4 regions of the Desulfitobacterium sp. LBE genome follow, and region 3 is predicted to be linked to each of the others. Evidence: riboswitches for the same ligand, from Rfam matches in the RefSeq annotation. Region 3 holds a riboswitch; each other region holds the start of a gene.

Region 1 (7,930 bases), 2.5 Mb from region 3:
AAAGGGTTTTCTTAGCATTTCCTAAAGTTGCTTGGGGCATTACATGTTGTTCTGGAAGAGAGGCGAAAGCCGAGTCTCCAGGATTTTGCTTTACACCAGTCGCTCCATAAGCTGCGCGGACAAAACTACCGCTCAAGCCCTCCGCTCCGAAAGGACCTGCGCCGCTGAGTTATTCTCTGTGGCGTGGCGGCTTGGGCGAAACCCTCGTCCGGGTTTCGTCCCGCCAAATCGCTCCTCGAAAGCACTGCTTTCGCACTTTGTTCTCAATGGCGGGTTGGAAACGTCCTGTTTCCAACCTTTCCTTCGCTGCAGGCTTTTCGCGAAGTTTTGTTTCCGCTCGCTTAAAGTCGCTTCCCTTGTGTAAATCAAAATCCTTGGGCTGCTTTTCGGGTCTGTGCATATAAGGCTTTGTAGGATAAGTTACCGATCCAAGCAGTTTTTTCCGTCTTTACCGCGCTGCTTAAGCAGCATGGTCGGCTGCCTTGATAAAGCCTTCGCCGGTGTCGCAGGAGCCGCCGGTACTACCTGCGCCCATAACCGGCTACCCGGAAAGAACCGCCAAAAGATCTCCCGCCGGAAAAGCGGCCGGGAGATCTTTTGACTAAGGCGATCTTTTGACTAATCATAACCCTTCTGATCACTCACAAATATCACTCACTGATAGCTTTGCTTTAGCTGCGAATCCTTTACTGCGGTTTCCGCCAGCGCAGATCGGGTTTGCGGGCAGCCCCTGTTTCATCCAAACGGGTTACCAGGGTATCATGGGGGGCATTTTTCACCATTTCCGCGTCCTGCTTCACTTCTTCAGCGATTTGGATCATCACTCGGGCAAATTGCTCCAGAGTCTCCAGGCTCTCCGTCTCTGTAGGCTCGATCATCATGGCCTCTTCCACAATGAGAGGGAAGTAGATCGTCGGGGGATGGTAGCCATAATCCAAAAGCCGCTTAGCAATATCCAAGGTATGGATGCCATACTCCTTGAGATTTTTGGGAGTGATAATAAACTCATGCATACACACCCGGTCATAGGGCAGGTGATAATGGTCTTTCAGGATGCTCATCAGGAAGTTGGCGTTGAGGACGGCATTCTGAGAGGCGGCTTTCAGCCCCTCCCCGCCTAAGGCCCGGATATAGGCATAGGCCTTTACCAGGACTCCGAAATTAGCCTGAAAAGCTCTTACCCGGCCAATGGAGAGCGGACGGTCCTCATCCCATGAGTAACGGCCCTCAGGGGTCCGGATTGCCACGGGTTTAGGCAGATAAGGAGCGAGGAATTCCTTCACCCCTACCGGACCTGACCCTGGTCCGCCCCCGCCATGGGGAGTGGAAAAGGTCTTGTGCAGGTTGAGATGCACCACATCAAAGCCCATATCCCCGGGGCGGGCTATGCCCATGATGGCATTGGCATTGGCTCCGTCATAATAGATCAGGCCCCCCACAGCGTGGATGATTTCAGCGATTTCCAGGATGTTTTCATCAAACAATCCCAGGGTGTTAGGGTTGGTCAGCATCAAGGCAGCCACTTCATCATTGGCCACCTGGCGCAAGGCCTCGATGTCCACCCCTCCCCGCTCATTGCTGGGCACCTGAACAATCTCATAGCCGGCCATGGCCCCTGTGGCCGGGTTGGTCCCATGAGCGGAATCGGGAACAATAACCTTCCTGCGCTTAACATCCTGACGGTGGTCATGGTAGGCCTTGATGATCAGAATCCCGGTCATCTCCCCATGGGCACCGGCAGCGGGCTGTAATGTAAAGGCATCCATGCCGGTAATCTCGGCAAGTTCCTCCTGGAGTTCAACCATCAAACCCAGGGCACCCTGAGTTAATTCTTCCGGCTGATAGGGATGAATCTGACTGAAGCCCGGCAAGCGGGCCAGTTTCTCATTAACCTTAGGGTTATATTTCATGGTGCAGGAGCCTAAAGGATAGAAACCCGTATCCACTCCATGATTGAAGGAAGAGAGCCGGGTGAAGTGACGGACCACATCCACCTCGGAAACTTCCGGCAGTTCAGGTTCCTTATCTCTTAAAAACTCTTGAGGAATCAGCTCCTCGAGAGGAATTTCCGGCACACCGCAGGAGGGCAGGCTTACCCCTGTTCTCCCTTCCCTGCTTAGTTCAAAAATCAGCGGTTCCAAGGCTCTCATTTTATCTCCCCCATTCCGGCCACCAGCCTGTCAATATCTTCCTTGGTCTTGGTTTCTGTTACGCAGAAGAGAAGATGCTGATCCAGCTCAGGGTAGAAGCGGGAAAGCTCCAGCCCGCCGATGATCTTATGGCTTAAAAGAGCTTCATTGATTTTGCGGGGACTGACCTCAGTCTTGATCACAAATTCATGGAAGAAAGGACCTTGGAAAGCAAGGCTCATGCCGGGAAGCTTGCCAATCTCCTCAGCCCCGTAATGGGCCTTCTGCAGATTAAGCCTGGCCATCTCCTTTAATCCCCGTTTTCCCAATCCCGAGAGATGAATGGTAAAAGCCAGGGCACAAAGGGCCTCGTTAGAACAGATATTGGAGGCTGCTTTTTCCCGGCGGATATGCTGTTCCCGGGCCTGCAGAGTGAGCACATAGCCCTTCTTGTCGTTTTTATCTTTGGTGGCGCCTACGATCCGACCCGGCATCCGACGTACATATTTTTCCCGGCAAGCCAGAAACCCCAGATAGGGACCGCCGAAGTTCAGGGGATTGCCAAAGGGCTGACCCTCGCCGACCACGATATCCGCCCCCAGCTCCCCGGGAGATTTAAGCAATCCCAAAGACACCGGATTAACCGCCATCACCAGCAGTCCGCCCTTGGCATGAGCCATTTGGCCGATCTCTTCAGCTTTTTCGATCATACCAAAGAAATTAGGGCTCTGGAGCAGAACCGCCGCCACCTCGGTATTCAATACTTTTTCTAAAGCCTCAGAGTCTACAGCTCCCTCCTGATAAGGGATCTCCAGGATTTCCACCCCCCGGGGAAGCAGATAGGTCCGGAGGACCTCCCGGTATTCCGGATGAATCGTTTGGGGCACCAGGACTTTCTTTCTCCGGGTGGCGTCACAGCTCATTAAAGCTGCTTCGGCGAGGGCCGATGCCCCATCATACATGGAAGCATTGGCCCCGTCCATTCCGGTCAGCTCACAGACAAGGGTCTGGAACTCATAGATGGCCTGCAAGGTCCCTTGGCTGATCTCCGGTTGATAAGGGGTATAGGCCGTATAGAACTCCGAGCGCAGCAAGAGCTGATCCACATAACTGGGGATAAAATGCTCATAAGCCCCCGCTCCCAGATAAGAGGTATACTCTTCCACCGTTTTATTCTCTGCAGCCAGCCTGCCCATATATTTTACCAGTTCCAGCTCAGACAGCCCTTCCCGAATCTTCAATTGGGCCTGGCGCCGAACGCTTTCCGGGATATCCGCAAAAAGCTCTTCAAGGGAGCCCACGCCAATCCGGGTGAGGATCTGTTCCTGCTGGTCCACCGTGTTCGGCACATAATTCATTTATTGGCCCTCCTCCGCAAGAAACGCCTCATATTCCGCGGCTGATAAGAGTTCATCCAATACCGTCAGATCATCCACTTCCACCTTAATCAGCCATCCCTCACCATAAGGATCATCATTGAGAAGTTCCGGAGAATCCAGCACCTCTTGATTATAATCGATAACCTTGCCACTGACCGGAGCAATCATATCCGACACGGCCTTGACGGATTCAACGGTTCCAAAGGCCTCCCCGGCCACCACCGTGGTATCGTTATCAGGCAGCTCCACAAAGACCACATCTCCTAAGCTGTCCTGAGCGTGAGCCGTAATCCCCAAAGTCACAGTATTTCCTTCGACCTTAGCCCACTCATGAGATTTGCTGTACTTTAATTCTACTGGATTCATACTATCATCCTCCTTATTTTGCGGGGAAAAGGAACAGGTCCCTAACCCCATTTAATCGTGTTTTTTAACATCCCCAGTGCTCTGTAGCACTTAAAACCTGCCTTGCCCGGCGAGGACGATTTTCGCACCGCTTTACCCCTGCCGTTTGTAGAACAGTGAAGGAATAATCCGGGCTTTAACGGCTTTCCCACGAATGATCACAGCCAAGGTTTCCCCTATTTGAGCATACTCCGGGGGAATCAAGCCAAGGGCAATGTTTTTGTTTAAAGTAGGTGAAAAAGAACCTGAAGTAATAAAGCCGATTTCTTTACCCTCTTTCTGAAGGGGATAATGGGAGCGGGCTATGCCCCGTTCGATCATTTCCAGGCCTACCAACTTTCTCGGCACTCCCTTTTCCTTCTGGGCTGATAACGCCTCTTTACCGATAAAGTTATCCTTCTCCAGCTTGACAAAAAACCCTAGTCCAGCCTCCAAAGGTGTGATATCCGGCCCCAGTTCATTGCCGTATAAAGGCAGCCTGGCTTCAAAACGGAGAGTATCCCGGGCGCCCAGACCAATGGGCTGAACTCCTTCCGACCCTCCAACCTCGAGAATTCTTTCCCACATCCGGGGAGCATGCTCGGGAGGCAGGTAAATTTCAAAGCCGTCTTCCCCGGTATAACCTGTCCTGGAAATCAGGCAAAGGACTCCGTCCACTTCCCCATGCTTAAACCAATAGTAGTTGATCTGTGTTAAATCCATACTTGTCAGCTTTTGCAGGATTTTCTCCGCCCAAGGGCCTTGCAAAGCCAATTGAGCAAAGTCCCCGGAGCGATTTTCCAGACTTATTTCGAAGCCCTCAGCTTGAGCCTGCATCCAGGCAAAATCCTTATCCGTATTGGAGGCATTGACCACCAGCAAAAAATGCTCCCGGCTATAACGATACACCAGCAGATCATCCACCACACCCCCAGCAGAGGTGCACATGGGGGAATACTGAATCTGGTTATCCTGAATTCGCGACACATCATTGGTCAATAGGTACTGCAAAAAAGCAAGGCTATCCTTTCCCTTCAACTCCACCTCACCCATATGAGAGACATCAAAAAGCCCCGCTTTGCTGCGCACGGCCTTGTGCTCCTCAATGACTCCGGCGTATTGAACCGGCATTTCCCAGCCGCCGAAATCAATGAGCTTCGCACCGGCCTGGCGGTGCTGCTCATACAGTGGTGTTCTTTTTAGTTCCGTCACTTAGGACACCTCCCTAGAATTGAGTATTAACCAAAACCGGAAAAAACATTATTGAACATAGGGAAAATAAAGAAATGGGTAAAATAAAAAAACAGAGAATAGCACGTCGCGCTACCTCTGTCCTTTGACCTGAGAGATTTACCCTTTGCTTGCGGGCTACCCCTTTGGTGTTCTCCGCTGAGAAGCTCTCCAGAGTTTCGTCTTCCAGCAGTACTTTTGCCTGAGAGTTTCCCTTTCTGAACAGGCGACATTCAGGAAGTTTCTCCTTCGGCGCTCAGGATGTTGAGTCTCTCCTACTGGAATCATTCGAAGCCATATGTATTTTTACCTGATATAGATTGACTATATTTACCTGCTTTTATTATAGTCAGCAAACCGATTTTCGTCTACACAAATATCCCATTTATACTAAATAATTAAATGTACAATTGCCTATCCTATCCAATTGCCATCATCCTTGACAAACCACCGATGATTATTTCTTACAGCTTGTGGGCCAGCTCGTTTAATTCAGTGCCGACCTGCTGCAGCTCCTCCACCATCTGAGCAATCTCCTGAGTGGCCTTAGCTTGTTCTTGAGCTATGACATTGTTTTGAAACACCCCATTGGCGATCTCTTCCATGGTATCCTGAAAGGTGCTCAACAAATTATTGATTTCATTGGCTGAACGGTTGCTTTCATCGGCCAGCTTGCGCACTTCTCCCGCCACTACCGAGAATCCTTTTCCTTGTTCTCCGGCACGGGCCGCTTCAATGGCCGCATTAAGCCCTAAAAGATTGGTCTGCTTCGACACCCGGCGAATGAATTCGGTGACACCTTCCGTGGCCTTAACATGCTCTTTGGCATTCTGGGCTACCGTAGCCACAGTCTGGCTCACCCCCGCCACCTCTTCCGAGGAAGCCGCCATTTCCTGGATAGCCCCAGCCGCTTGTTCCAGAGCCTCTCCCATCCTCTCCACATGAGCCTTGAGAACCTCTTTCAGCTCCTCATCCCGGAGTAAAAAAGCAATCATCGCCGCTGTGACCTTCGCTACAGGACTAACGCTATCCAAAGGGCCGGCCACGCCAAAGGTCCCCAGCTTTTCCCCCTCGAGGACAATAGCAATGTTCATGCCTTCCCGTTGTTTTCCCTGAGAATTCATTTCATCTTCCGCAGTGATTTTAATGTCTTGGATAGAGGTCGTCATGATGCGGTGTGCACCCGCATGGGCAATGCCAACCCGCTGTTTAGCCGAATCGGCGATAATGGTCCCCGCAGCGTCACAAACAATGCCATGAAACCCACTTTCGGTATAAATCAAATCCACAATCCGGTTGGCCAGACTTTCTGTAAGCCTCATTCTCTTCACTCCCACCTCTGCAGGTCTTAATTTGAGCATTTAATTCAAAATCCCAGAAGAAAATCAAGTGTAATTTAGTACCTGATCCTAAAAATTAGACAAATAAATCCACTGGTTTTCATCACTAAATATAATACTAAGTATTCAAACTATTGTCCATGGATTTGCCCTTAATAATAAACGTTATCGTTTTAGATACATTAAACAAGACTTGAGCAGATGGTACCGCCCAAGTCTTGTTTAATGGAAATATTGAAGAAATGCTATTTTTTAGAGATGGCTTACAACAGAGGCACAGCGGGGGCAGAGGGTGGGATGCTCCTGATTCTCCCCAACTCCTGTATCGTAAATCCAGCAGCGCTCGCATTTTTCTCCTGCCGCCGAGTTAACGGCTATACCGAAACCAGCCAGGTCTTCTGCCATGCTCAGGCCCTCAGGCTTCTCTTCGCCTGCACTATGGAGCTGAACTGCCGAGACGATGAAGATTTCCGACAGATTGGGAATACCTCTTAAGAATCCTTCCAGCTCAGCATTGGGATACAGGTCTACCTGAGCTGTCAAAGGATGATTGATCAATTTATCCTGACGGGCTTTTTCCAAGGCTTTTGTTACCTCGGAGCGGACCGCCAGCAGAGTATCCCATTTTTTCTCCAGCGCTTCATCCAGCCATTGCGGAAGGGCCTTGGGCATTTCCTCAGTTTGGACATGGGAACCAGCGGGCACCCCTGGGACATAAGGCCAAATCTCATCCGCCGTATAGGTCAGCACCGGCGCCATCAAGCGGACCAGGGCATTGAGCACATCGTAGAGCACGGTCTGAGAGGCGCGGCGCAGAGTGGAATTCTTTCCTTCCACATAAAGCCGGTCTTTCACGATATCCAGGTAAATAGCGCTTAGTTCCACAGCGCAGAAGTTATGCACCGAATGATAAACCCAGTGGAATTCGTATTTCTCGTACCCCTGCAATACCCGCTGGGTCACTTTGCCCAGCTGCAGCAGAGCCCAACGGTCAATCTCCGGCAAATCCTTGTAAGCCACCCGGTCCTTGGCCGGATCAAAATCATTGAGATTGCTCAGCAGGAATCTTAAGGTGTTGCGGATCTTGCGATAGGCTTCGGACATTTGCTTCATAATCCGCGGTGATACCGCCACATCGTTCTTATAATCGGCGGCGCACACCCAGAGTCTTAAGATATCCGCCCCCATCTCCTTCGTTACCTGCAGGGGGTCCACTCCATTGCCCAGGGACTTAGACATTTTGCGTCCTTTTTCGTCCACCAGGAAACCATGAGTCAGAACTGCCTTATAAGGAGCTTTTCCATAAGCGGCTACCGATGTGGACAAGGAGGAGTTAAACCAGCCCCGGTGTTGGTCCGATCCTTCCATATAGAGGTCGGCGGGCCAGGCGAGCTCCTTCCGTTCCATCAAGACGCTGGTATGGCTGGTTCCGGAGTCGAACCAAACATCCATGATATCTGTCTCTTTG
Region 2 (7,930 bases), 430 kb from region 3:
GCCTCATCCAGGAAAAGCAGTCTCTTCAAGAGAGTATTGGCCGGCTGGAACAGGAACGGGAAGAGAAGCAAGGCCGAATACATAAAGGTGAAGAATTTATTGCCAAGGTCAATGCTGATATTCAGGAGAAAGAGCAAAAGGTGGAAGCTTTAACCATCGACCAAGAGTTTAAGCAGAAAATCAATGAAGCCCTCCTTACCTTCAGCCGCTGGGAAGAAGCCGGGCAACAGGTGGTCAGCTTAGGCTCAGAAGTCAAAAGCATTGATGAGAAGCTTCAAGAGGCCCAGGAAAAGGGGCTGAAATATTCACAAGAGCTGGAGGCCAAGACGGAGATACTCCAAGGATTTGCTTTAACCCTTCAGAATTTAGAGGAAACCTGCCCGGGAGACTCGGAAACCCTGATTGCCTTGCAGGAAAAGCTCAATCAAGTCAAGGAACAATGGGCCAGGCATCACGAGTATTCTGGTGCCATCAGTCGCAGCGAAGCGGGTATCCGTGATCTTTTGCCCAAGTTGGATACTACCCAACAGCAAAAAGTTCAATTGGCACAGAAAATCACTGAGCTGGAGAACGATCTGAAGAAAGCTGAAAGGGAAAATCTGGCTCATGCCTTGCGCGTGGCCTTGATTGAGGGAGAAGCTTGCCCGGTGTGCGGATCGACCCACCATCAGCCTGATCATGGGAATGCTGCTGTTGATACTGAAAAGCTTGAAGAGATCCAAGCTGCTTTAAGGGAAGGGAAGGAGCAGGAACAAAGCCTGTACCAGGAAATGATTCAGGCCCAGGAACAGATCAAGACCCTGGAAAACACCCTGAAAGAGGTTGAAGAAAAAGCTGCCGCCCTAGGAGAAGAATACAAAGCCTATGACCCTGAGGCTATGCAGAAGGAATTTGAGACGTTAAGGGACGGGATATCCCGATATACAAAGCAAAAAGGAGAATTGGAAGCAGAGCTCAACCGGCTGACTCAAGAGAAAAATCAGCTGGCCATAAAGCTTAATGAGCAAAATACCATTAAAACAGAAACAATGGGCCAACTGGAGAGCAGAGGGAAGAATCTCGAACTGGCAAAGGCTAAATATGAAGCTTATGAGCAGGAACTAACCGCTCTTAGAGCTGAACTGAATATCCGGGACCTTAAGCAGGAGCACCAGGAGATTGCCGTCAAGGAAAAAGAGAAGGCCGGACTGGAGAGTGAGCTGAAAGGCTTAAGGGATACCTTAAAAAAAGCTCAGGCCAGAAAAGAATTTCTGAGTACGGAACTGTCTGCCCTGACAGAATCCTTAAAGGAAAGCCTGGGAGTCCTCAAAGAGAAAGAGAGCAGCATTCAGGATAAGCAGACTGCCATAAAAGCCAAAGTGAGTGAGGTGGAGAATTTAGAGGTCTATCAAAAGGAACTCATCAGCCAAATAACCCGGATCGAGCAGAGCTATGTCCAGGCCGAAACAAGGAAAAACGAGACGGAACAACAGTACAACGAGTGCTATGTCCGCCTGCAATCAGCACACACCAGCTGGCAAGGCCTGGCGGAAAGAAGTCAAAAGGATAAGGAGTCTCTGGATAAGGTTTTACAGGAGGAACAGATCGGGAATATTGAGGAAGCGAAGAGTCATCTACTGAGCAGAGATGAGATAGAGAAACTAAAAAGGCAGGTCAAGGACTATCAGGACTCCTTAACTCAGCTTCTTGGCGCCATTGGGAATTTGCAAAAGAAGCTTGGCGGGCGGAGTTTGACCGCTGAACAATGGGAGCAAATGCAAAGGCTCAAGGAAGAAAAAGAAACCCTCTGCAAAGGGCTGGAGGAAAGCAAGATTGAGATCGAGACCCATGTCAGGACCATGAAAGAGAATTTGGCGAAGAAAAAAGACCTGCTGAAGAGTCAGGCAGAGCTGGAACGTCAGCTGGGACTTTTGCGGGATCTGGAGAAATTATTCAGGGGGAAGCGATTCGTTGAATTTGTGGCGGCCCACCAACTGAAATACGTCTCTATCGAAGCCGGTAAGCGGCTCAGAGAGATTACCGGGGGCAACTATGGCCTGGAAGTGGACCAGAACGGAAAGTTCCTGATCCGGGATTATAAGAACGGCGGCGCCCAACGGGATGCCACTACCTTATCCGGCGGGGAAACCTTCCTGGCCTCTTTATCTTTGGCGTTAGCTCTGTCCGCCCAAATTCAGCTTAAAGGAACGGCCCCTTTAGAGTTGTTTTTCTTGGATGAGGGCTTCGGAACTCTGGATGACAACCTCCTGGAAGTGGTGATGGACTCCCTGGAAAGGCTCCACCATGACCGATTATCCGTGGGCATCATCAGCCACGTGGATTCGATCAAGAACAGAGTGCCCGTCAAGCTCATGGTCACACCTGCTCAAGCCGGGCTGGGCGGGAGCAAGGTGGCCATCGAAGTCAGCTAGCTTCTCGAGCCCCAGTTTTTGGTGAGTCTGGCCACAACCCCACCCAGAATGATCAAGGCCAAAATATTGGGGATGACCATTAAGCCGTTAAAAAGATCGGCCAAATTCCACACCAGGTCAACCTTGAGGGCGCAGCCAACACCTACAAACACAGCAACCAGTATGGCATAAAAAGGAACTGCTTTTTTTCCGAAGAGATACTTTACATTGGCCAGACCGAAAAAGTACCAGCCCATAATTGTAGCAAAAGCAAAGAAAAGGACACAGATGGCAATAATGACATAGCCGAATTGACCAAAGACCTGGGCATAAGCAGCCTGAGTCAGTTGAATTCCAGTGACGAATTCACCGTTGGCATCGGCAGAGCCCAATACACCTGAAGTTAAAATGGCCAGAACAGTTAAGGGCAGTAAAACAATGGTATCGATAAAAACCCCCATCATGGCGACAAGGCCTTGATCACAAGGGTCTTTGACACGGGCCAGAGCATGGGCGTGAGGCGTTGATCCCATACCGGCTTCATGGGTGAACAAGCCCCGGGCAATGCCGAAACGGATGGCCTGCTGCACGCTTACCCCCAGGACACCCCCTAAAACCGCCTGAGGATAGAAGGCGCCCACAAAAATATCATGAAAGGCAGGGATAATGTTAGAGAAATTTGCGCCGATAACTACAAAGGATGCCAAAGTAAAGAAAACTGCCATAAAAGGAACCACTTTTTCCGCAACGGCAACAATACGCTTAACACCCCCCAGGAAAACCAGCAAGCAAATAAGTGCCAATCCTATCCCGATGATTTCTGAAGGAATCCCGAAAGCGGTTTCCATGGCCCCGCCCACAGAATTGGCCTGAACCATATTGCCCATGAAGCCAAGGGCCATGATAAGCAAAAGGGCAAAAACAGCGGCAACCACCCTACCGGTCCGCCCCTTGATGGCGGCGCGGATGTAATAGACCGGTCCGCCCACCAGCTCGCCGTTTTTCGTGGTTTTATAACGCTGAGCAAGAGTAGCTTCGGCATAAATGGTAGCCATGCCTAAAATTGCACTCACCCACATCCAAAATACGGCGCCGGGGCCGCCGGATACCATAGCGGTAGCCACACCCGCCAGATTTCCTGTACCAATCTGGGCGGACACCGAGGTGATCAGAGACTGAAATGAGGTCATGCCTTCCTTATCGCTGGCTGCATTACCTCTCAAAGTAATAGAGCCGAAGGTTAGCTTAAAGCTCTGTTTGAACAGGCGAAATTGTACCCCTTTGGTAAGAATCGTAAAATAAATGCCCACACCACAAAGAAGAAGAATTAAAAAGACATCCCATAATACTGCGTTGATGCTGACGACTAAATTAGAAAACCATTCCATGCTGAACACTCCTCCTGATGCATTGTTTGTTGACAAATAAAAGAGTCAAACCATAAGCATATGGTTTGACTCTGGATACGCGCAAAAAGGCCCAAAAGTACTTGAGCACAGATTCTCTGTTCTTTGGCCTGAGAGATTAGCCCGAGGAATTCGAGCCTTACACCTTCGGCACCCAAAATGGGATTCTCCAGAGTTACATCCATTCATAGTCCTCACCTGAAATACCAGGCACCTGAGAGTGTTACTCCTTCGGCAGGGCGCAGCCTTTTTCCTACAAACTTCATTTGTCGATATTATGTTGTGTTTCTATGTAACATCATATTTCAAGATGCTATCACATTATTAAAGTTAAGTCAAACAGAAGTTACTTAGCTTTTGAAGGTGGATTGGGCGGATGAAAACAACCCATAAAAAAGGGCGTAAATAGTTTTGCGACGCCCCCGTTTCTTGGAGTTAAACCAAGATTCGAAACCGGTTTCGAATCTGGCAAGCCCTTCCTCCAACATACCCTCTCAAATCATCTGACCGGGTGTTGACCAGCCAAATTCTGGGGCTGGCATTCCGGGCAGAAATACACTGAGCCCCCCAGGTAGCTTTCCTTAAGGATTGTCCCGCCACATTGCTCACAGTCCGTTCCTGCTGTATTCTTTGACATCTTTGTCTTGTATCCCCCGGAAACTCCGAACAAATCTTTTTCCGTGTCACGGCCGCCAAGCTTTGCCATCTCATTCAGCACTTTCATAACCGCCTGAAGCAGCTTATCCCGTTCCCTTTCAGCCAGGGTGACTATTTTGCGTTTCGGATGGATGCCCGCTTCAAAAAGAATATCCTGCAGCGTACCGTTGCCGATGCCGGGAAAACGTTGCTCCGTGGCCAGAAAGGCCTTGGCGCTGAGGGTTGGTTTGCTTTCTGAAAAGAGGCGGAGGTAATAATCGGGGAAATCCTGGGCAAAGGGGGAGATAGAGTTCCTGCTGGCCAGGTAATAGTGATTGTCATAGCTGCCGTCGTGCGCAAATATTCCGCCGTACATGGCCACCGTAAAAACCAGGGCCTGCCCGTCGTCCAGCTCCATCATCAACTGATAATTCCCCGGGGCTTTACCGGCCGGCATAAGACGGAGATTCACCCCGTCGTTGACGCACAGTCTCCGGCCATTGTCAAAAATCAGTTCCGCGAAGATGCCGAATCCCTCGGCCCCGGCAATCCTGCTGCCGGAAAGTGCCTTGTCATATTCTTCGGGTTCGCCGCTATACCAGCAGAATTTATGAGCTTTTGTGGGGGGCCATACTTTCAGGATACGCCGGTTTTTCACACTTTCGTTCAGCTGCCTGGTCAGAGTGAGGACTTCGGGTAACTCCAGCATAACTTTACTCCCTTCCTGCCTGATAGTCTATATTGCTCTCTCGGGCACACTTGAACAGCATGCCGTAATTAAGCCTGCGCAGTTTTCCGTTCTGGATAAAGTTGGTCCCGCACTGACGGAAAGAAAAGCTGACGTTATGCCGCATACACTGCTCTCTGACCGCCAGGGCCCAGTCATAATCAAAAGGTCTGGCATTGCGGTCATATTCCCCGCCCACGACGACTAACTCAATGTTCTCTAAATACTTTTCAATATCTATCGCCTCAAGCATGGGCTGAAGGGCGATATTTTTGTGTTTGATAGGCAGCTTTGAAAAAATTTCCAGACGTTCATCCGCAGTTTGCTGGTTTTCCACCGTACAGCCCACCGTGACATTCTCATACCCCTCACCCCAGTCATCGGGAAGGCACTGGGAAAAGCGCTCAATCCTCTTAGTGAGAAAAAGAAAGTGCAGATCAGGGCGCTCTTTCATCATGCTCCAGCATTCATTCCGCCAGGGGTCAGCCTCCTCAAGGAGGAAGTCGGTTGAAAAACAGCAATAAACAAGCTGCCCGGATTTCATGATGTAGTGGCCTTGTTTGTTCACAGCCACAGGGGCGTTGAATTTGGCGGACTTCACAATCAGATTGGTGTCCATCCCTCTTTTGATGTCCCCTTTATGGATATAACAGAATTTACAGCCCTCACTGTAGCGGTGACAGCCCCGCCATGGATTCCAGACAGCCACAAGTCCAACTCCTTACCTTATTCCCGTGAAATATTCCCATTTAATATGGATTTTATTTTAATGCAATATAGATTTTGATCTCCGCCACGCCGTTTTCATTGCTCAGGTACTCTTCAAAATCACCGGTAAAGCTTCTCTCCAGAGGCAGTGCCCAGATTTTATCCCATGCCTCTGCTACGTCTTTGACAACATCGCCCTTGATCTGGAATACGGCGTAGTTGCCGGCGGGAATGATTTTTTCGACCAGTTGGAGATTTTCGTTTTTCGTCACTTCGGCGCCTACGGTGACATCATAGGATGTTTCGTCATAGCCGGAGTACAGTCCTAGGCAGTAGGGGTTCGCCTGGTTCTGAATGGACGCCCAGATTCCATCCTCCATGAATTTCTGCCATAAACCGCCGATTACCTGCTGGCATTGGGGATCGGTGTGTGAAGTTCTTGCCGTTACACCGACAACGATTTTCTCTGGAAGGGTGACGATTTCATAGTTCATAGTGATTACCTCTTTCCATATTAGTTATAGGGTAATCACAGTATAGTCCGGCTAATATGACAACAGTATGTCATATTAGGAATAGTTTTTCAAAGAATTCTGCAACCGGCGCTTCATTTCAGCAATGGCTTGTTCAGGTGAAAGAATGGTACAGTATGCTCCGAAAGAGGCGGCATAAGCGCATATGGTGGCGATGTCCGGCAGATAAAGCTGGCAAACAAAGTCGCCGTTTTCATTGATTTCATAGTGGCTGATTTCGTCATAAACCCGGAAAGCCACTATCTTTGAGATAAGCAGTTCGGTTTTGATGTAAGAGTCCGCGTCAAGCTTCTGCCCCGCAAAGATGGTTTCCGGTGTTTTCATCTCAAAACCAGTGTTGGTTACCGATAGTTCGGTTATTCTCCTCAGTTTGAAAAACCGGTAATCCTTGCGCAGGGTGCAGTAGCCGTAAAGATACCAGGCCGCCCCCTTGAACACAAGCTTCAGCGGTAAGACCTCACGGAGCAGTTTTTCCGCTTTTCCGCTGGCGTACATAAAGGTAATTATTTTCTTTTCGATGATGGAGGTTTTGATGTTCTCAAAATTCGCCTCATCATTTTCAAAATGTCCCCAGGATGAAAAGTCAACCTCGATCCAGTCGGTATTTTTGGCACCCAGCATACTGGTGAGCTTGCTCAGGGCCGTTTCACCTTTGGAAAGATTGACGGCGTTGAAGGCTTGCAGAGAGGAGAGAATTTCACTTTTCTCCTCTTCGGTGAGAACCGCCTTGTTGAGGATAAAATCCGGCAGCAGGGAAATGCCGCCCCCCTTGCCTTTGCTCATATAGATGGGCATACCCCCCTGAGCGAGGATTTCCACATCACGATAAATGGTTCTGGCCGAAACCTCAAAGCGTTCCGCCAGCTCCGCCGCAGTTACAGTCCGTTTTTCCAGAAGGATGTAGATGATTTCAAACAATCGATTAATCTGCATAAATGCTCCTGTCAATATCATTTGCCGGTTTGTTTTCGCCAGATAATACTTATGCCACATCATACCATGTTCTAAAGTTCATTATATCTTTGGACTATACAATAAGCAAATTCAGTGAAGTCTATGCGCATTGACAACACTCCGAATTTCTGTATAATTTTAAAGGTAATCATCTCAAATTAACAGTTATTTTGGAGGATAATACACCTTATGTATGCTTCAATGCGGCTTCGTAAATAAGGCGTGCGGAATAAGAAAGGTCGGTAGACGATTTTCCCTTTCTTAGATTCTGTGCGCCTTTTTTCGACTCCAATGAAGCGAAAGAGGTGTATTTTTTATGTCCAAAAACAAAAAACAGGGGCAAAAGCTGCCCCTTTGGGTATCCCAAAATTTTTTGACCAGCCATCGAACCATTATTAAACTGCTTGGCCGGACCACCATCGGCATCCATGATCATGTCCTGGAAATTGGCCCTGGAAAAGGCCATATAACCCGTCTGCTTGTGGACAAATGCCGGAAGGTAACCGCTGTGGAAATCGATGCCAGGCTGTATGATAAACTTCTTGAGAAGTTTAAGGGTACGGAAAATCTGCATCT
Region 3 (7,930 bases):
GAACTTAATCCGGGGATTATCCAGCTGCTTTCTTGCTTCTGCTTCCACCTGTTTAAGGATATCGTAAGGGTTCTCATTGAGCTCGGCAATGGTAAAGGTATTGCTGGGATGGAAAGGCATGGCGATCATGGGCACGATTTTGCTTAAATCCACCATTACCATACCGTCATAATAGGCCACTTCTCCCGGCTCCAGCTTGGCATAAGCTTCACTGCGGCCATGGATATCATAATACTTCTTCACTTGATCGTCGGTGGTCCAAATGGAGCTTAAGCAAGTGGTTTCTGTAGTCATGACATCAATACCGCTGCGGAAGTCCACTGATAGATTCTCAATGCCGGGGCCCACAAATTCCATGACCTTATTCTTAACAAAGCCATTCTTAAAGACGGCTCCGATAATGGCCAGGGCTACGTCCTGGGGACCTACGCCAGGGCGGGGCTTGCCTTCCAGATAGATGGCCACCACACCGGGATATTTCACATCATAGGTTTTGCTGAGAAGCTGCTTGACCAGCTCCGGTCCCCCTTCCCCCACTCCCATGGTGCCAAAGGCGCCGTAACGGGTATGGCTGTCCGAGCCCAGAATCATGCTGCCGCAGCCTGTCATCATCTCCCTCATATATTGATGGATGACCGCTTGATGGGCAGGAACATAGATACCGCCGTATTTTTGAGCCGCAGACAAACCGAAGACATGATCATCTTCGTTGATGGTTCCACCCACCGCCGACAAACTGTTATGGCAGTTGGTCAGCACATAGGGAATCGGGAATTCCTTCAAGCCGCTGGCCCTTGCCGTCTGCACAATCCCCACATAGGTGATGTCATGAGAAGTTAAGGCATCAAAGCGAATCTTCAGATCATCCATGTTTCCGGAGGCATTATGCCGGGAGAGAATCTGATAAGCCATGGTATTTTTACGGGCCTTTTCACGATCCGGGAATTCTTCCGTGGAAAGCTGCTCCGGATCAACGGTCTGACCATTAAGATCCCAAAGAACATTTGTATCTTTTACCTCCAAGGCTTGCTTACCTTGAATAAGGTATATACCGTTTTCAATTAAACGTATCATGTCCATCCTCCATACTCTAGGTTTTTCCTCCTGCTGAGGCATGGTTTTAATTTACCTACATTTCTTATAAGTATCAACCTTTTTACACCATGTATACAATATTTAACGCCTGATGAGGATTATCCTGCTCTTTTTTGCCAAAACAAACTCTAGCTTATCGAATCGGCTTGCCTATATTTTTATCTATTCTCCATTGAGGAGCTGTGCCATCATCACCCCAGTATTCGTCCAGGACCTTTATCTTATCTTCGCTCATCTCAAAAAATGAAGCCACATGAAAGGAATTTTCCTTTGACCAAACACGTGTAACAGTAATCACACTATTGCCAATGTGTTCTATTCGTTCAACTTCGCCACTCCAGCTTCCAGGATAATCACAATTGGCTCTCAGAAATTCTTTGACATTAAATTGCTCATTTGTATTATGCCATCGGATACAGGCATCTTCGTGAAAATACTTTGGTAATTCTTCTTCGTTCTGGGTAGCAATATGATTCCAGTACTGAGTTACAAATTTGTTTATATCCATTGATATTTCTCCTTGTAAAATTTTTGTTGTCTATGTGATTTGGATGCGAACGCTGAATCCATAATACTGCGCTTTATCTTATAAGAAAAGACATACCCTCCTTGTGAGAAAGTATGTCTTTGGAGAACAATAGTGGAAAAAGTCTTTTCAAGCTGAAGATTATGCTTATTTTCTTACCGCAAGGCAATAATTCACATTGTCAAATGCAGTCATCGGATGCAAAGGATTGGCGTGATTGTAGGCTTCAAAATATTGTCCTGTCACTTCCCCAGGCGTTAGATGCTCATATATCAAGAACCCGTGGGAGGAAAGTACATTCTCCATATCTTCATAAGAATAGCCGGCAAGCATTTTTTCATTGGCCGTCGCTGCCAACATCGCTTGTTTTTTTGCCCGTTCTCCCCCTTTGTCGGTGTAGGTGTTTTCATCAGGATAGTCAAATACAATAGAACTACCCACAGGTAAAAGAGCACTGAGCGCCAAAATCAGATCTACAAATGTTTGCACGGAAAGATAATAGACAACGCCCAAAATACTGCAAAAGCTGATTTGGTTTTTATTAAATTTAATGTTTTGAGTCAAGGCGGTCTGCCATTCTTGTTTCATAAAATCGGCCGTAATATATTGGACATTATCGGGTATGGTTAGCTTGGCCTTTTCCAGTTTAGCCCTTTTATCCTTTGCCGTAGCTGGGTGGTCAATCTCAAAAATCTGTATTCCCTTAGCCCAAGCAGGCTGGCGATAGGCAAAACTGTCATACCCTGCACCCAGAATCAGATACTGTCTTGCGCCGCTTGACACTGCAGCGTAAAGTGCTTTTTCTGTAAATGCCGCTCTGCCAAGGGGTGAAGGAGATAGTTGATTATCCACTACCCATCTTAAAGCCTCATCCGGTGTCCCTTTAAAGGACGGATTAAAAAATCCAATACCTTCCGCCATATTTTTCGATATTTGTCCGTATTCTTCTTCGCTTAAGAAGAGCCTTGCCATACTGTCATTAAAAATTTTCACTTCATTGTTCTCTGCGTGGTATGCCCTGGAAAATGTGCTGACCAGTGCCGTTACACTTTTCTGTTCCATTTTAATCACCTCATATACTTAATACACCTGGAGCCTACTCAGTACAAGGCTTGAAATTTTTCTCATTTTATGGTATATTAAGTACAAGAAATCAAAGAAATTCACATTTCTGTCACATATATTGTGGCAGATTTTTTATTTTTTACACCGGAATAAAATGTCTAAGCTTTCTTTGGTTTGCTTTATCACAGGAACCCCTCCCCTAAAACGAAAAAGACTCGCACAGACGAATTCCAGATAGTAATATATGACAAGGTATGTCTTTTGGGATGGAGATGATGGGACTCGAACCCACAACTTCTCACATGCGAAGCAAGCGCTCTCCCGGTCCGTGCTTAAAGCACCCTCAAAATAGTGCTTGATTGATTGTTAATATTTGTTATTCAGAAAGAGGTTCGGTTATCGCCATCAAAATCTCATTCATTTTAGCATAATCACACAAGAAAGAAGCAGCGCTTGCTTCAACCATCTGCTTGTCGGTCACTTGAGAAAAGTCCACTTGATAACCTATGTTTTCAGCCAGATATTCGATAAAGAGCCTTTGCACTCTACCGTTACCTTCCCTAAAAGGGTGTAGGGCATTAATCTCGCTAAGGTAGAACGCCAAACGAAGTGGAACTTCATCTCGGGGGACGTCTTTAAGGTAGTTTTCTTCTTTTAATTTCCGAAATAGTATATGGGCATTTGGTTCAATAAACTGATAGTTGCAGAACATATTGCCTTTTGCCACGTTAACGCATCGAAGTTCGCCAGCCCATTCGTAAACATCGCCGAATACATACTTGTGGATCGTTTTCAAATGAAGCAGATCAAAATCACCTCGTATAACGTTTAATTTGGCATTTGCAATTCGCAAAGAGGTGATTTCTCTTTCTGCTATGCGCAGTTTTTCCGCATCCTCAATTCTCAGCTTGTTTATCAGCACATTAGAATGGGGATAGCAATATTTGTGATCCCATTCATAACTGTAATCATAATTGTTGTTCATGGTCATAGTCGTGGGCAGCTGTATGCTTTTTAACGAGTTCAGCTATGGTTTTCTCAACCAATTTATCATTTCCTGCACAATATCTGATTCTATCCTTATCAGACTGCGTAAGTGGCATTCCTTCCATCGCCATGGAGCCGTTAACCTCATCAATTAATTTTTCTAAATCTCTCACCTAAAACCACCTCGTCTTATTATACCATATTTTTACTTAAAACTTAAACAATAATCCAGGCTAAACCAATAAGAGCTACACTAGTCGAAAGATATGCCAGAATATTATGCGTTCATATTTACTGGTTAATTTATCTTTATAGCAGTTAGCTTATCTGCATCACTAGATAATTCCCATTTTTAATACAGGAACTCCGATATTATTGGCATGGTTAAGAATTCGTTTTATGCTTTTTGTAGACATATCTGTTAATAAAACAAAGACGGTATAAATCTGAACATACCTAAAAATGGTCAGATATTATACCGTCATTTATTTCATGATAGAGATGATAGGATTCGAACCCACGACTTCTTACATGCGAGGCAAGCGCTTTCCCACAGTGCTAGAGCTACATCCCCACGTCTTTAGCTAAGAGACAGACCAGCGCGTCTGCCTCATCAAAATATTATTCCTAGTACTTAATCACCGTCAAAAGCATTTTAAACCGTTTCCTGGCTTCCAAACCGTGGGGAACGTCGGAGGGCATGATCAGGGTCTCTCCCTCTTTTACAGTCAACAGCTTATCCCCGATGGTGATTTCCGCTTCGCCATCCAGAATCTGCACCATGGCGTCTCCCGAAGTGGTATGGGTGCTGATTCCCTCCCCCTCATCCAGGGAAAATAGGGTAATGCTGACGATAGGAGTCTGAGCAAGGGTGCGGCTGATCACTTGTCCCTGTTGGTAAGTAATCAGCTCTTTCAGGTCCAGAACTTGGGAAAACTCAATATTTTTCATAATTTGTGCCATTATAAAATCCCCCTTTTTCCTGCAGGCCATTTGCTTATGATTCAATCATTTGCTTATGACTTATTCTAACCTGAATTACCCTAAAAAAACGTGATTGGAATCACTTTCCAATTCTCTTTTTCAGCAAAGGACAATTTTAGTTGGATAGACTGGTTATGGGGGCAGGAATTCTGCCGCCCCGCCGGATAAATTCACGGGAAGAGAAGGGGTTCAGCTTAATCACCGGGGCGCTGCCCAGCAGTCCGCCGAACTCAACCCGATCCCCCACCTTTTTGCCGATGGCCGGTATCACCCGTACCGCGGTTGTCTTCTTATTAATCATGCCGATAGCAGCCTCGTCGGCGATAATCCCGGCGATGGTTTCCGGTTCCACATCTCCGGGGATAGCGATCATATCCAATCCCACCGAGCACACACAGGTCATGGCCTCCAGCTTCTCAATGCTCAGGGCGCCGACTTCCACGGCTTCGATCATGCCTGCATCTTCGGAGACAGGGATAAAGGCTCCGCTCAAACCGCCCACATGGGAGGATGCCATGGCTCCTCCTTTTTTCACCGCATCATTAAGCAGGGCTAAAGCAGCCGTGGTCCCATGGGCGCCGCAGCGTTCCAGTCCCATGTTCTCAAGAATTTCTGCTACACTGTCTCCCACAGCCGGGGTCGGTGCCAGGGAAAGATCCACAATGCCGAAGGGAACCTGCAAAGCTTGGGAAGCTTCTCTGCCAATCAATTCTCCCATGCGGGTAATCTTAAAGGAGGTTCGTTTAATGAGGTTGGCCAGTTCTCCCAAATCCGCCTGGGGGCTTTTCTTGACGGCATGGGCAACGACGCCGGGACCGCTGACCCCCACGTTGATCACCGCCTCCGGCTCTCCCACTCCGTGAAAGGCACCGGCCATGAAGGGATTATCCTCCGGGGCGTTGCAGAAGACCACGAGCTTGGCTGCGGCGATGCCATCCTGAGCCGCTGTCCGCCGGGCGCTGTCCAGGATGACTTCCCCCATCCTCAGCACAGCATCCATATTGATTCCGGATTTGGTGGAACCGATATTCACCGAGGAGCAGACAAACTCTGTCTCCGCCAAGGCTTGGGGAATCGCTTCAATTAAGGAGCGGTCTCCCTTGGTTAAGCCTTTTTGAACGAGGGCGGAAAAACCTCCCAGGAAGTTAATCCCCACCGTCTTGGCCGCTCTGTCTAAGGCTTTAGCCAAGCGGACCATTTCTTCGGGATTAAAGTTGGAGCCTAAAAGGGCCACCGGAGTTACCGAGACTCTTTTATTGACAATAGGAATGCCGTAACGAGCGGCTAAGCTTTCCCCTACGCTGACTAAATGCTCAGCTTGACGGGTAATTTTATCGTAGATTTTTTGTTCCACCTGTTGTACATCATCTCCGGCACAGTCCAACAGACTTATGCCCATAGTGATGGTACGGATGTCTAAATTCTCATTTTCCACCATTGCAATGGTTTGCAGTATTTCCTGAGGAGCCAGATGCATTTTCACTATAATCCCCCCTATACTCGATGCATGAATTCAAAAATATCTTCATGCTGGACATTGACCTTTAAGCCCCGGGCTTCTCCCTCGCTTTGCAATTGCTTGGTGAGCTCGGTTAAGGAGGAGGCCGTGGATTGAGTAACATCCACGATCATAATCATGGTGAAAAAACCCTGGAGAATGGTTTGACTGAGATCCAGTACATTGATGGATTTTTCAGCTAAGCGCCCGGTCAGCCAGGCGATAATTCCTATTTGATCCTTGCCTAAGATGGAAATAATCACGCGATTGGACGTATCACGGGTTGGTTCTAAGCTCATTTTTCTTTACCCCTTTTCTTTTTTGTTTTTTTTCCTTTCTTTTCACCAATAAAAAAAAGCCAAATCTTAAGTTTGACTCCGGTACACGAGCATTTGCGAACCCGCTTATTGGCAGTTATCGCCTGCCTTAGCATCGTTCACAAACTATGCGCTCTGTCCTTTTGCCTGAGAGATTGAACAGCTTTGCTGTCTTGCCCCTTCGGCGTCCTTGCGGAACTCTCCAGAGTTCTGTCCGTTTTCAGTTCATCATGGTTAGCTTACCCTGTTCTCCTGAAAACCTCATCCAGTTATTCACTTCTTTTCAGTATTATAAACATCCTTGCTCATAATTGCAAACCTTTGTTTTTAAGACTCTCCCTAATATAATAGGAGTGAAGGCAAATTACTGCTCAATTAAGCAAACCCATTAACATAAGGAGTTGAGGTATTGACTATGAAGGTTATTGCTGTTAATGGCGGCCCCCGCAAGCAATGGAACACGGCTACATTATTGCATAAAGCCCTTGAAGGAGCGCAATCTGTAGGTGCCGAAACAGACCTGTTTCATCTTTATGATCTGAATTATAAAGGATGCATCAGCTGCTTTGGGTGCAAACGCAAGAACTCCAGCCGGATAGGGCATTGTGTCCTTAAAGATGAGCTGACCCCCCTTTTGAAAGAAGTGCTGAAGTGCGATGCCCTGCTGCTGGGTTCGCCCATTTACTTTGGCAATGTCACCGGAGAAATGCGCTCCTTCCTGGAGCGGCTGTTTTTCTCCCTTCTTTCCTATAATGAAGGCCAGCGTACTGTTTTCCCAAGAAAAGTGGCCTCAGGTTTTATCTACACGATGAATGTTCCCGAAGATTTCCTGCCTCAGCTTGGTTACGAAGCGGTTTTTAAAGCCAATGCCCGCAGCCTCGAACTCCTTAATGGACCTTCCGAATATCTCCTGGCCACAGATACCTATCAGTTTGACAACTACTCCAACTATGCATCCTCCCGATTTAATGAGCAGCATAAAGCCCAGGTGCGCCAAGAGCGATTCCCTCAGGATTGCCGGCAAGCCTTTGACCTGGGAGCCAGGCTGTCCGGGCGTAATGCTGAATAGATCGTGAAAACTCTCTCCCCTCCCCTATTTTTAATATATTATGGTTTGGCGGATTGGTTTCCAAACAAAAACGCATCCCAAATTGCGGATGCGTTTTCGCCTGTTTATCGCCTTTAATCCAGATATTGAGATTGGGTCAACCTGATCATCTCCACCTTAGAATCCGGCTTCACATTCGTATTGACCAATTGGTTATCTTCCCTGTTATAGTCGAAGATCATGAGCTGACCATCCTCCAGCAGATAGAAGCCTTCCAGAGGTCCTTCACCATGTCTGCTTTCAAAGGGTTTGTATTTGTCAGCATACACGTCCTTAATTCTCTCAGCGGTATCTCCTACCTTGGCACCGAGGTTGGTGGCGAAGTCCGCGGCAATAGCGTCAATCTCCAG
Region 4 (7,930 bases), 1.3 Mb from region 3:
ACCAGTTAAGGTCTCCGGCATGGAAGAGATGGAGCCTTTCCTTTGCGCCCAGTTCCACAAGGAAGGAAACACCCGCATCGGTGGACCCATAGGTTCTAATGGTCAGGTCATGCTGATGAACTTCTTCATAAGGGGATAAGAAAGTAAGGTTCTCCTGGCCTGGAGGCAGTTGAGGGTGGCCCTGGATATCCGAGCTGAGGATATAGTGAGTATTAGGATAGTGGGTTTGCCACTGGAAGATTTCAGGATTGTAATGATCCGGATGGACATGGGAGGAAAAAACAGTGATCTGCTTATGGCTGGGCAACTGGACTTGACCTTGATAATAGTCAAAGACAAGGAACTCCCTATCGGTTTCCACGATGAAACCACTGTGCTGAATATACTCAATACGAAGTCCTAGCTTTTCGAGGGGAGCTTTCATAAAAATCACCTCATCTAAAATGATCGGAAGATTGTGTTCTCTATAAAAAATTACTATAATATGGATGAATATGCAAGACAATAGAGAGTCTCGTCGATAATTAATTCTCGGAAAAGAAAGCGTGTCTAAAATAAACGAAGGGGATGATGGCCATGAAATTTAAATTTACACACAATAATATCAATGTGCTGAACCTGGAGAAAAGTCTTAAATTTTACGAAGAGGCATTAGGGTTAAAGGAAGTCAGGCGTATAGCTCCGGAGAGCGGGGAATTCATTATTATTTATCTGGGGGATGGGGTAACCGCTCATGCCTTGGAACTTACCTGGTTAAGGGATAGAACAGAACCGTATAATCTGGGCGATAATGAGTTTCATCTGGCCTTAACGGTGGATGATTTCCAGGGAGCTCATGAACACCATCAAAAAATGGGCTGCATCTGTTATGAAAATGAAGCCATGGGGATCTATTTTATCAATGATCCGGATAACTACTGGCTAGAAATTCTCCCCAGTTCTATGGGATAGGATAAGGCACAGAGAGACACCTCTCCGCAAGGGAGAGGTGTCTCGTAGTTTGTCATCTATGCGAAAACTATCATTGAGCAGACTGAGCTCCACCGAGAGCTTATTTATTCTGAATGACGGGGATGGGCTCATCAGAGGCTTCATCCAGACGATCTTCCCATAGATACTTCCTGGTTTCCGAGACAATAACTCCGCTTAAAAGAAGGAGTGCCACAAGGTTGGGAATAGCCATCATAGCGTTCATTGCATCCGCCAAATCCCAGACGAATTGCAGAGTGACCAAAGAACCGGCTAAAACAGCGAGAACCCAGAGGAGGCGGTAAGGGAGGATGCCTTTTTTGCCAAAGAGGTATTCCACAGCTCTTTCACCATAGTAAGACCAGCCCAGGATGGTAGAGAAAACAAAGGTCAAAAGCCCGAAGGTTAAAACGATAGGGCCAATTACTGGAATCTGGCTAAAAGCCATAGAAGTTAAATCACCGCCTTTTAACCCTTCGGCGGCGGTCGGGTTGCTAAGGACACTGCTGACCACGACCAGACCGGTCATTAAGCAGACGACAACGGTATCCCAGAAGGTACCGGTGGCTGAGACGAGAGCCTGACGGACAGGATTCCTGGTTTGAGCGGCGGCAGCGACGATGGGGGCGGAACCCAAACCGGATTCATTGGAGAAAAGACCCCGGGCAATTCCGTAACGGGCGGCCATGATGATACTGGCACCGACGAATCCGCCGCCGGCTGCAGTGGGGGTGAAAGCCGATTCACAGATCAAGACAACGGCGGGCCAGACATAGGAGGCGTTTATAATCAGGATAATGATACAACCAAGGACATAGGCAATCGCCATAAAGGGGACAAATTTTTCACAGACCCGGGCGATCCACTTCACTCCGCCGATGATTACAATTCCGGTGAGGGAAGCTAAGAGAAGACCGGTAATGATAGGGTTGACGTTAAATTGAGAATTCAGCATGCCGGAAATAGAATTAGCCTGAGTCATATTGCCAATACCAAAGGCGGCAATAGAAGTAAAGATACAGAAGAGTACAGCCAGCCACTTCTGGCCCAGGCCTCTTTCCAAAGCATACATAGGACCGCCCAGCATGGTGCCGTCAGCGGTTTTAACCCGGTATTTCACCGCCAATAAGGCCTCCCCATATTTGGTGGCAATTCCGAATACCCCGGTGAGCCAGCACCAAAGTACGGCACCGGGGCCGCCTAAAGCCACGGCCGTAGCTACCCCGACGATATTACCGGTTCCGATGGTAGCGGCGAGAGCGGTGGTCAGAGCTCCGAATTGGCTCACATCGCCGCTGGCATCAGGATCCTTCGTAAGAGATAATTTGATCCCCTTAAAAATATGCCTTTGAATACCACGAGTACGCAACGTAAGGAATAAGTGCGTGCCAAAAAGCAAAGCAAGCATCGGTGGGCCCCAGAGATAGTCGTTCAGCCAGACGATAAAATTATGCAAGGCATCCATTGAGTGTTCCTCCTTTAATCTCTCTTTTCGCATCTCTCTGCACATCTCCGTTGCGGCAGCCTCCCGCAAAAGGATGGCAATTTATATATAAAAAGAGTCAATCCTTAGCGATTGACTCTGAATATTCGGACGATAGGTACAAAAGTAAGAGATTGCTCTGTAGCAGTCCCTGTTCCTTCTCTGTCCTTTTGCCTGAGAGATTTAACAACACGTCATTGTATTGCCCCTTCGGCGCTCTAATCGAGTCTCTCCAGAGTGCTGTCAATTTACGGTCCCTGACTTATTCCAGTCACCTGAAAGTTTCAACTTCTTCGGCGGGCCGTGCCCTTCTCCCGTAAATCTCATCCAGCATTCCTATGCAGTTTTTCGTAAATTCCAGATTGCCACCGCATTTTCTGGAATTGTATCTATAATTATAATTACCGCTCCCATTTTATTCAAGAATTATTTTTGGGAATATGCCTAACATTTACTTATTATAGGAAATAGTATATAATTAGAATGGTTTAGTGATTTTCCCTTTTTTGAAGTACATAAACTTTTGACAGCGGCTATCTGGCGATAGTCGCTCTATATTTAGCTATTCATCATTAGAAAAGGAAGGTTCAGGAGAAATGAGTAGAAAGATCAGTATTACAGCTGTGGACCGTGAGCGTCTGCTCAAACTTATCAATAAGGAAAGAGAGTTTGGCAGCGCTAAAAACAAGGATTACTTAAAAGATCTTGAGCATGAGTTAAATGGGGCGGATGTGGTGCCTTCTGAAAAGATCCCAGGGGATGCCATCACCATGAATTCCAGAATCTTGCTGAAGGATCTGGAGACAGGGGAAGAAACCGTCTATACTTTAGTGTATCCTGAGGATGCCGATCTTCTGGAGGATAAGATTTCAATTCTTGCTCCCGTAGGGACGGCTATTCTGGGCTATCTGGAAGGAGATATCATCGACTGGAAGGTTCCCGGCGGTGTCGTCCGCTTTAAGGTGGAAAAACTTCTTTATCAGCCGGAGGCTGCGGGAGACTATCATTTATAAGCAGCAATGGGTGAAGGACGAGAATTCGGGTAACACTACTGGAGAGGTCTTCCGTTACAGTAGGAGATAAGATTCCCTAGGAAAGGTTGGTATTCGTGGATAACGAGAATAAATCCTCTAATTTTTTACGCAGCATTATCCTTGAGGATTTACGGGAGGGAAAGGTAGAAGAAATCACGACACGGTTTCCCCCCGAGCCCAATGGTTACCTGCATATTGGGCATGCTAAATCCATCTGTTTGAACTTTGGTTTGGCCGACGAATTCAAAGGAAAAACCAATTTGCGGTTTGATGATACGAATCCGGTCAAAGAAGATACTGAATATGTAGAATCCATCAAAGAAGATGTCAAGTGGTTGGGGTTTGACTGGGACAACCTCTTTTTCGCTTCCGATTATTTTGCGGAGATGCATAAGCGGGCCGTTCTGCTGATCGAAAAGGGCAAAGCGTATGTTTGTGATTTATCCGCTGAGGAGATTAGAAAAAGCCGCGGCACCCTGACTGAGGCCGGTAAGGAAAGCCCTTACCGCAACCGCAGCGTGGCCGAGAACCTGGAGCTCTTTGAGAGAATGCGTCAAGGTGAATTTAAGGACGGAGAAAAGGTTCTCCGGGCTAAGATCGATATGGGCTCACCTAACATCAATATGCGGGATCCTGTCCTTTATCGGATTGCCCATGCCACCCACCATAATACAGGGGACACATGGTGCATCTACCCCATGTATGATTATGCCCATCCTTTAGAGGATGCTATCGAAGGGATAACTCACTCTATCTGTACTTTAGAATTTGAAGATCACCGTCCCCTCTATGATTGGGTCGTTCGGGAATGTGAGATGGAACATGTCCCACATCAATATGAATTTGCCCGCTTAAATATGACCAATACGGTGATGAGCAAGCGCAAGCTGAAGCAGCTGGTGGACGAAAAAGTGGTGGACGGTTGGGATGATCCCAGAATGCCCACCATCTCCGGGCTGCGCCGCCGGGGGTATACCCCTGAAGCCATCCGCAATTTTGCCCAAGCCATTGGTGTGGCCAGAGCGGACAGTGTGGTGGATTCCAAAATGCTGGAGCACTTTATTCGGGAAGATCTGAAGCTCAAAGTGTCCCGGCCCATGGCGGTCATCCGTCCCTTGAAGGTGGTCATTACCAATTACCCGGAAGGCCAAGTGGAAAGGCTGGATGCCGATCACAATAAAGAGAACCCTGAGATGGGGAAACGCAAGATTCCTTTTTCCAGGGAGATTTACATCGAGCAGGAAGATTTCATGGAGGTCCCGCCGCCGAAGTACCACCGCCTTTACCCGGGCAATGAAGTTCGTTTGATGGATGCCTACTTTATTAAGTGTGAAGAGGTCATCAAGGATGATGAGGGCAAGATCATCGAGATTCGTTGCACCTATGATCCGGAAACAAAAAGCGGCACAGGATTTACCGGCCGCAAGGTCAAGGGGACGATTCATTGGGTGGAAGCCACTCAGGCAGTGCCGGCAGAGTTTCGCCTCTATGAGCCGTTAATTCAGGATGATTATATCAATCCCAATTCTCTGGAAATAAGGCAAGGGTTTGTGGAACCTTATATGAAAGAGGCCAAACCCCAGGATAAATTCCAGTTTCCCCGTCACGGCTACTTTAATGTAGATCCGAACTATACCACCCCGGAAAGCTTAGTGTTGAATTTAATTGTTTCCTTAAAAAGCTCTTTCGTTATATAATTAGTGTATAAAAATAGTCACGATGGTTTATTCGTGACTATTTTTTCTCGTTATAGAGGATCATTACATAATGCTCTAAAAAAGCTTTCCATTGGATTTCAATGATTTCGATGTTCCCTTCATGCTCTTGAAAGAAGGCATTCATTTTCTGCTCCAGCCCTTCCTGACGAAGGGATTGGATAATCTTCACTTTCATGCTTTTTTCCTCCTCTAGGCCAGGGGCCTTTTTCTGTTTTAACTTATGCAATTGGCTTCATTCGCATAGGGTTGTTATTCATTAAGATTATTATTGACATTGACGAGAAAGTCCTGGACATTGGCCACGATGGTGGTGACTTCGAGAGACCCCCGATCTCTCAGCTTATTTAAGGTGAACTCCGCCACATCCACAGCATAGATGTAGACAGGACGCAGCTGCCCATCCCTCTGGGTATAAGCAGGTGTCATATTGCCGGCAGCGATGGTATGGAGCTGAGTGGCCAGGCAGATGAGGGTGGTGGCCTGTTTGGTTTGCCGGCGCATTTCATCCTGAGCTGCGTAGACATTGGCCCATACAGAGGGCAGGGGACCGTCATCACGGATAGAGCCCGCCAGGATCAAAGGGATGTTCTTTTTTAAGGCGGCAGGGACCACACCTTCACTCAGGTTCTGAGCTTCAATGAGTTTTTCCAGTGACCCGGCTTTTCTGGCCATATTGATGACATCCAAATGATTGTAATGACCGTTGGGCTGAGACTCCTGAGTGTAGATATTTTGCCCTAAAGCAGTACCCAGGATGCCGGCCTCAAGATCATGGGTGGCCATGGCATTGCCGGCCAGAATGGCGTGAACATAGCCTTTTTCGATCAAGGCGGCCAGGGCCACCCGGGAGTCGTAATCAAAAACCACGGCAGGTCCCAGCACCCAGACCACATAACCGTTGTCTTTTTCGTGACGCAGCAGATCATAAAGATGGTTATAATCCTTTGAATAGGCCGTCTCCCGGGAACGGCCGGAGCGAAAGGCAAAAATATCTCTATTGCTGTCCTTGGAAGCAAAACCTTCGGCATAGACATAAATGCCTTCACTGGCATCTTCCGTCCGCCCGATCACCACTTTATGGCCTTTTTTCAGATTGCGGAATTCGATGATTTGCATCGTGCCGTTCTTCATGAGCACGGGAACACCGTCCATGCGGCTTTGGGAAGCAAGGAGCCATTGGCCGTTGATTTTAAAGTATTCGGGATAGATAGACATACCATGGAAATGGTCGGGGGCTACCCCATCCTGAAGGACTTCGACAAGGGTGGCATTGGGAGCACTTGCCAAAGGCTCACCGTCAAAATCAGGCGGATTGAACTGAGGAATCCGGAAGCTCATAGAATCTCTCCTTTACCCTGGTAATTCAAAGTGACATAAGGTTAGTATTTACCTCTTGTCCGTCTTCATACAAAGAGGAGGGAGTTCAGGGTGTGGGGAGAAGATTAATGATGATTCAGGCAGGATGAGCGATGGGCCCAACCTTGCCCTGGGTGATCCTGAGCAGGTCCTGAGACAGAGCAAGGATCTGCAAGCCTCGCGTCCCGGCACTTACGGCAATTTTCTCGTGCTGGAGCATATCTTCCTGAAAATAGACGGGGTATTTTTTTTTAGTTCCTAAAGGAGAGACCCCTCCCCGTATATAACCGGTCAGGGGCTGAACTTCTTTGAGAGGAACCACTTCCATTTTCTTGTTGCCGCTCACTTGGGCGAGGGCCTTAAGGTTCAGCTCATAATGGGCAGGGATGCAGGCGATCAGAATGCCTGTTTTATCTCCTCGGGTTACCAGGGTTTTATAGATTAATTCAGGAGGCATGTTTACCTTTTGGGCGACGGTAGTGGCGGAAAGATCCGCTTCATCCACCTCATAGGGGATTAATTCATAGGCTATACCGGCTTGATCGAGGATGCGGGCGGCGTTGGTTTTTTGAGCCATAAGAATCACCTTTCCTTCTTAACTCACTATAGGAAATACAGGGAATGCTGTCAAGATTCAGAGAAGAAAAGGGAATACTCATAAAGCAGAGGGTCATAAATAGATTAAGTTTAGATTAAAGAGGGTGTTTGTGTGGAGATGTTATCATGGGAATTATGGCTCGCCATGAGTGGAATTACGTTCTTTGCAACCTTTATTCAGGTTTTGACAGGGTTTGGGTTCGGGCTGGTGGCGGTACCTCTGCTCCTTTTTGTTTTGCCCAGCCAACAAGCTCTTTTGGCGGGAATGATTTTATCCATGATGGGTTCCTCGGTGCAGGGGTTCCAAATGCGGCGCTTAGTCCGCCGGGATTTAGTCCTCCGGCTTTTGCTTATAGGGATTCCCGGATTGGCCCTGGGTGTTGTCCTGAGTGGGTATATGAATGAAATGTACATAAAAGGGATGGTGGGAATTATCCTTATCGGCTATGTTGCCTATCAATGGGTGCAGCTCAAAAGCAGTGCCCTTGAGAAGAAAGTTCCTGAGGAAGGGGATATCAATGCATCCTCCAAGGGATTTGTCATGGTTGCTTTTTCTTCAGGTTTGCTCAACGGCCTGGCGGCCATTCCCGGCCCCCCCATTGTCGCGTTGCTCATCAAGCATCTGACCAAGGATGTCTTCCAGGCAACCACCGTTACCTTTTTCTTTTTTCAATACGCTATGACCAGCGCTTTAAAAATTCTTGTGTTTCGAGAAAGCTTCACCCTTCCCTTTGGCATCACCCTTGTCAGTATGATTTTGGCGGTTGTCCTTG

What was found. A riboswitch is a leader RNA that binds a small molecule or an ion and turns the genes downstream of it on or off. The one in region 3 is predicted to bind glycine.
Region 1: linked by a shared signal. The riboswitch ahead of gcvT (glycine cleavage system aminomethyltransferase GcvT) and the one ahead of DESLBE_RS11005 (ACT domain-containing protein) in region 3 are both predicted to bind glycine.
Region 2: linked by a shared signal. The riboswitch ahead of DESLBE_RS13120 (sodium:alanine symporter family protein) and the one ahead of DESLBE_RS11005 (ACT domain-containing protein) in region 3 are both predicted to bind glycine.
Region 4: linked by a shared signal. The riboswitch ahead of DESLBE_RS17120 (sodium:alanine symporter family protein) and the one ahead of DESLBE_RS11005 (ACT domain-containing protein) in region 3 are both predicted to bind glycine.

What each region holds. Positions count from the first base shown of each region.
Region 1 is NZ_VLKD01000001.1:4,801,835-4,809,764, reverse strand. It holds gene gcvPB (aminomethyl-transferring glycine dehydrogenase subunit GcvPB) at 687-2,150, opposite strand; gene gcvPA (aminomethyl-transferring glycine dehydrogenase subunit GcvPA) at 2,147-3,487, opposite strand; gene gcvH (glycine cleavage system protein GcvH) at 3,488-3,874, opposite strand; gene gcvT (glycine cleavage system aminomethyltransferase GcvT) at 4,007-5,104, opposite strand; glycine riboswitch at 5,303-5,410, opposite strand; gene DESLBE_RS27365 (sugar diacid recognition domain-containing protein) at 5,587-6,444, opposite strand; gene ileS (isoleucine--tRNA ligase) at 6,715-7,930, opposite strand, start outside.
Region 2 is NZ_VLKD01000001.1:2,751,239-2,759,168, reverse strand. It holds gene DESLBE_RS13125 (SMC family ATPase) at 1-2,411, shown strand, start outside; gene DESLBE_RS13120 (sodium:alanine symporter family protein) at 2,408-3,778, opposite strand; glycine riboswitch at 3,885-3,979, opposite strand; gene DESLBE_RS13115 (DNA-formamidopyrimidine glycosylase family protein) at 4,296-5,141, opposite strand; gene DESLBE_RS13110 (DUF5131 family protein) at 5,146-5,868, opposite strand; gene DESLBE_RS13105 (GyrI-like domain-containing protein) at 5,921-6,361, opposite strand; gene DESLBE_RS13100 (YafY family protein) at 6,437-7,333, opposite strand; gene erm (23S ribosomal RNA methyltransferase Erm) at 7,671-7,930, shown strand, end outside.
Region 3 is NZ_VLKD01000001.1:2,317,967-2,325,896, forward strand. It holds gene DESLBE_RS10965 (hydratase) at 1-1,074, opposite strand, end outside; gene DESLBE_RS10970 (nuclear transport factor 2 family protein) at 1,229-1,603, opposite strand; gene DESLBE_RS10975 (class I SAM-dependent methyltransferase) at 1,769-2,683, opposite strand; gene DESLBE_RS10980 (Fic family protein) at 3,063-3,677, opposite strand; gene DESLBE_RS10985 (hypothetical protein) at 3,655-3,846, opposite strand; tRNA gene DESLBE_RS10990 (tRNA-Ala) at 4,170-4,247, opposite strand; gene DESLBE_RS10995 (cupin domain-containing protein) at 4,301-4,636, opposite strand; gene DESLBE_RS11000 (PFL family protein) at 4,773-6,140, opposite strand; gene DESLBE_RS11005 (ACT domain-containing protein) at 6,152-6,454, opposite strand; glycine riboswitch at 6,598-6,688, opposite strand; gene DESLBE_RS11010 (flavodoxin family protein) at 6,888-7,541, shown strand; gene DESLBE_RS11015 (hypothetical protein) at 7,655-7,930, opposite strand, start outside.
Region 4 is NZ_VLKD01000001.1:3,592,821-3,600,750, forward strand. It holds gene DESLBE_RS17110 (MBL fold metallo-hydrolase) at 1-424, opposite strand, end outside; gene DESLBE_RS17115 (VOC family protein) at 568-951, shown strand; gene DESLBE_RS17120 (sodium:alanine symporter family protein) at 1,052-2,434, opposite strand; glycine riboswitch at 2,605-2,698, opposite strand; gene rnk (nucleoside diphosphate kinase regulator) at 3,049-3,465, shown strand; gene DESLBE_RS17130 (glutamine--tRNA ligase/YqeY domain fusion protein) at 3,561-5,183, shown strand; gene DESLBE_RS26620 (hypothetical protein) at 5,221-5,379, opposite strand; gene DESLBE_RS17135 (hypothetical protein) at 5,454-6,542, opposite strand; gene ybaK (Cys-tRNA(Pro) deacylase) at 6,658-7,137, opposite strand; gene DESLBE_RS17145 (sulfite exporter TauE/SafE family protein) at 7,270-7,930, shown strand, end outside.